Regions from separate parts of the Escherichia sp. XD33 genome, predicted to be linked through region 1. Evidence: predicted binding sites of a transcription regulator. Region 1 holds the regulator's gene; the other holds the start of a gene.
The links. Region 1 encodes CRP, which controls carbon source genes, mostly activating them, when cyclic AMP is high. Its sites were predicted from a motif close to ATGTGANNNNNNTCACAT; they were not measured.

Region 1 (2,208 bases):
CACAATAATCTGCCAGTTCACGGTACAGCAGACTTAGTGACTCGCGCAGCGGTTGTTCGCGCCAGATCCAGAACCAAAACCAGTTAAACAATCCGTACCAGAGAGTGCCCAACGCATAGATGAGCAACGGTTCCCAGACCGGCATGTATCCCGCCAAACTGAGGGTAAAAATGGCGGCGAGCAGCGATGCAGGAAGCAATTTTGCGTGCAATGGCCCCAGCTCAGCAGTGACGCCAAGTACCAGCGTTAATCCGGTCAGCAAAAAGGGCAGGGGAACATCTTTTGCCAGTAGTAGCTGTGTCAGCAAGCTACAGGTGGCAAACAGCGACGCACCAATGATTAAGCGTTTGAAAAAACGTTTATGAGGCGTATCAAGGCCCGCAATATTGCAACAGGCAGGAACGAGGGAGAAGAGCAGACCGAATCGTAATTCGCCAAGCATTAACCCAACGGCCACGGGCAAACATAGCACCAGCGTTTGTCGAAGTGCATAGTTGATATCGGGGTGATAAATCAGTCTGCGCCACATCGGGGGAAACAAAATGGCGCGCTACCAGGTAACGCGCCACTCCGACGGGATTAACGAGTGCCGTAAACGACGATGGTTTTACCGTGTGCGGAGATCAGGTTCTGATCTTCCAGCATCTTCAGAATGCGTCCCACGGTTTCACGAGAACAGCCGACAATCTGACCAATTTCCTGACGGGTAATTTTGATTTGCATACCGTCCGGGTGAGTCATAGCGTCTGGTTGTTTTGCCAGATTCAGCAGAGTCTGTGCAATGCGGCCCGTCACGTCGAGGAACGCCAGGTTGCCCACTTTCTCTGAAGTGACTTGCAGACGACGCGCCATCTGTGCAGACAAACGCATCAGAATGTCCGGGTTTACCTGAATCAATTGGCGAAATTTTTTGTACGAAATTTCAGCCACTTCACAGGCGGTTTTCGCACGTACCCATGCGCTACGTTCCTGGCCCTCTTCAAACAGGCCCAGTTCGCCAATAAAATCACCCTGATTCAGATAGGAGAGGATCATTTCTTTACCCTCTTCGTCTTTGATCAGCACTGCCACAGAGCCTTTAACGATGTAGTACAGCGTTTCCGCTTTTTCACCCTGGTGAATAAGCGTGCTCTTGGATGGGTACTTATGAATGTGGCAATGAGACAAGAACCATTCGAGAGTCGGGTCTGTTTGCGGTTTGCCAAGCACCATGCGCGGTTATCCTCTGTTATAAGCTTTCTCCAGAGCCAGATAACGCCGCTGTCTCTGGATTGCCGAAATATGCTTCCCGCTACCTGGGAAGGGGCTATCAACTGTACTGCACGGTAATGTGACGTCCTTTGCATACATGCAGTACATCAATGTATTACTGTAGCATCCTGACTGTTTTAGCATAGCTTTCGCTTTGTGTCTCCTGGTGTCTCGCTTCAGCATGACCCAGGTCGCCTTCCGTTGCGCGATTTGGTTAGTACGCGTACTCTGTCAGGAAAATTGACGCAGTGGAGTAGCAAAAATGCAAGCGCGAGTGAAGTGGGTCGAAGGGTTAACTTTTCTGGGCGAATCTGCCTCTGGTCACCAGATTTTAATGGACGGCAACTCAGGCGATAAAGCACCAAGTCCGATGGAAATGGTGTTGATGGCGGCGGGTGGTTGCAGTGCCATCGATGTGGTTTCGATCCTGCAAAAAGGGCGTCAGGATGTGGTCGATTGTGAAGTAAAATTGACCTCTGAACGCCGCGAAGAGGCACCACGCCTGTTTACGCACATTAATCTGCATTTTATCGTCACCGGTCGCGACCTGAAAGACGCAGCGGTTGCGCGTGCGGTTGATCTCTCTGCCGAGAAATATTGTTCAGTGGCGTTGATGCTGGAAAAAGCGGTGAATATTACTCACTCGTATGAAGTGGTTGGCGCGTGATTTAACTATCCCGTTGTGAAGCCGGATAGTATTTTATCCGGCGTAATAGCAGAGTTACTCGATTTTCTTTCCTTCCATCAATCGTTGCACCAGCGGCAGCATAATTAATTCCATTGCCAGACCCATTTTGCCGCCCGGTACCACTAACGTATTGATGTGGGAAATGAATGAGCCTTGCAACATCGCCAGCAGCCAGGGGAAATCGATCCCTTCCAGATTACGAAAATGGATCACCACAAAGCTTTCATCGAGCGACGGGATACCTTTTGCCGCGAACGGGTTTGAAGTGT
Region 2 (2,208 bases), on a different contig from region 1:
GCTGGCGTCGCGGCGTAAATTAATCCGCGTTTAGTCGGGCGTTGACCGGGCGACAGCACTTCAACAATTACGCTTTTACCCGATTTAGCAATGGAGCCGAGTGCCTTCTCTACCACGTTTGCCAGACCGCCTTTCTTGTTGCCCGGCGAAGGGTTGGCGCTGCGGTCGGTTTTTCCCATATTGAGATAGTTATCGTACCACTCCATCTCCTCCAGCAGCCGTTTGCCGACCTCTTCGTTCACTGCGCGTGGTGTCAGCAGATGGATCGCGTCACGCACTTCCGTTACTTCTGAAAACATCACCGTTGCGCCGCAGCGCACCAGTAGATCAGACGCATAGCCAACCGCCGGGTTTGCCGTTACACCAGAAAACGCATCGCTGCCACCGCACTGCATACCAACGACCAGTTCTGAAGCCGGGCAGGTTTCTCGCTGCCGTTGATTCAGTTTTTGTAGATGGCGTTCGGCGATCTGCAAAATATCCTCGACCATGGACTGAAAACCGACATGCTTTTCATCCTGCAAACTGACAATGCTGGCGCTTTCTACTGGAATAGCTTGCACATCATCCGTTCCAGTCAGCAGGCGCTCAGGCTGCAACTTTTCACAACCCAGGCCAATCACCATTACTTCGCCGCCAAAGTTAGGATTCAGCGAAATATTGTGAATGGTACGGATAGGTACAACTGCCGCCGGTGCGTTAATCGCCACGCCACAACCGTACAAATGATTCAGCCCCACCACGCCATCGACGTTCGGGTATTTCGGTAGCAGATCGCGTTCAATGATTTTTACTACATAGTCCACCACGCCTGCCACACAGTGGACGCTGGTGGTGATACCGAGCAGGTTTTTGGTGCCCACGCTGCCATCGGCATTGCGATAGCCCTCAAAGGTGTATCCTTCCAGCGGCGGTAAGGGTTCCGGGACTTTGGTTGCCAGTGGCAGCGTGTGTAACGGCGGCGCTTCCGGTAGTACAACCATTGATTCGTCGATCCAGCTTCCGCGTGGGATTGCACGCACGGCGTAACCAATCACTTCGCCATAACGAATAATTTCACCATTAGCCGGAATGTCCAGCAATGCGACTTTATGCCCCTGGGGAATATGTTCAATTAATTCCAGCCCATCCGGAAAACGCGTTCCTGCTTTCAGGCCATTATCATTAACAATAATTGCCACATTATCTGTGTCGTGAACTTTTATATAAAACGCAGTTGGCGTTTCTTGTCTGATTTCGATGTTGGCCATTGTGCAATATTCTCCAGCCAGGGGTTATTAAAATGAGGACCTGGTCTCATTTAAAAATAAATGACTTCATTGGGTGAAATAAGAATGTCAGGAGTTTAAACGCAGAAATGTGATCAATGTCAATCATTTCAGGGGTTGCAGTGCCGCCCGGTAAGGTAAAGCGCAAATCTGTGCTTTAGCGCGCAACCTTATGTGCATATGCTCAAAATAATATTTAAATAGTATTAATTAAATTAGCATTTGCACAATGATTATTATTCTCGCGCTGCTTATACTAATTCCCGAGTTCATTGTCGTTACGGCATAAATGAAACTCATAAATAACACCTTCCCCATAATAATAAAAATCAGCATAAGTACCCGAGGTAAATAAAATGATTCTGGACACCGTTGACGAAAAAAAGAAAGGCGTGCATACCCGCTATTTAATATTACTGATTATTTTTATTGTTACCGCCGTTAACTACGCCGATCGTGCAACGCTGTCTATTGCTGGTACCGAAGTGGCAAAAGAGTTGCAGTTAAGTGCGGTTTCGATGGGTTACATCTTCTCCGCTTTTGGCTGGGCCTACTTGCTGATGCAAATCCCCGGCGGCTGGCTGCTTGATAAGTTTGGCTCGAAAAAAGTTTACACCTACAGCCTCTTTTTCTGGTCGCTATTCACCTTCCTGCAAGGCTTTGTTGATATGTTCCCGCTGGCCTGGGCAGGGATCTCCATGTTCTTTATGCGCTTTATGCTCGGCTTCTCGGAAGCGCCATCATTCCCGGCGAACGCCCGAATTGTCGCCGCCTGGTTCCCGACGAAAGAACGTGGTACTGCCTCCGCCATCTTTAACTCGGCGCAATATTTCTCGCTGGCGCTCTTTTCGCCGCTGCTTGGCTGGCTGACTTTCGCCTGGGGCTGGGAGCACGTCTTTACCGTTATGGGGGTGATTGGTTTTGTGCTGACGGCGCTGTG

Region 2: a site for CRP is predicted at 1,358-1,375, ahead of garD (galactarate dehydratase). Genes of this name have one in related genera too.

The regions. Positions count from the first base shown of each region.
Region 1 is NZ_JAENDM010000006.1:134,473-136,680, forward strand. It holds gene K0778_RS06105 (YccS/YhfK family putative transporter) at 1-529, opposite strand, end outside; gene crp (cAMP-activated global transcriptional regulator CRP) at 580-1,212, opposite strand; gene K0778_RS06115 (OsmC family protein) at 1,514-1,918, shown strand; gene K0778_RS06120 (phosphoribulokinase) at 1,973-2,208, opposite strand, start outside.
Region 2 is NZ_JAENDM010000017.1:5,138-7,345, reverse strand. It holds gene garD (galactarate dehydratase) at 1-1,250, opposite strand, end outside; gene garP (galactarate/glucarate/glycerate transporter GarP) at 1,625-2,208, shown strand, end outside.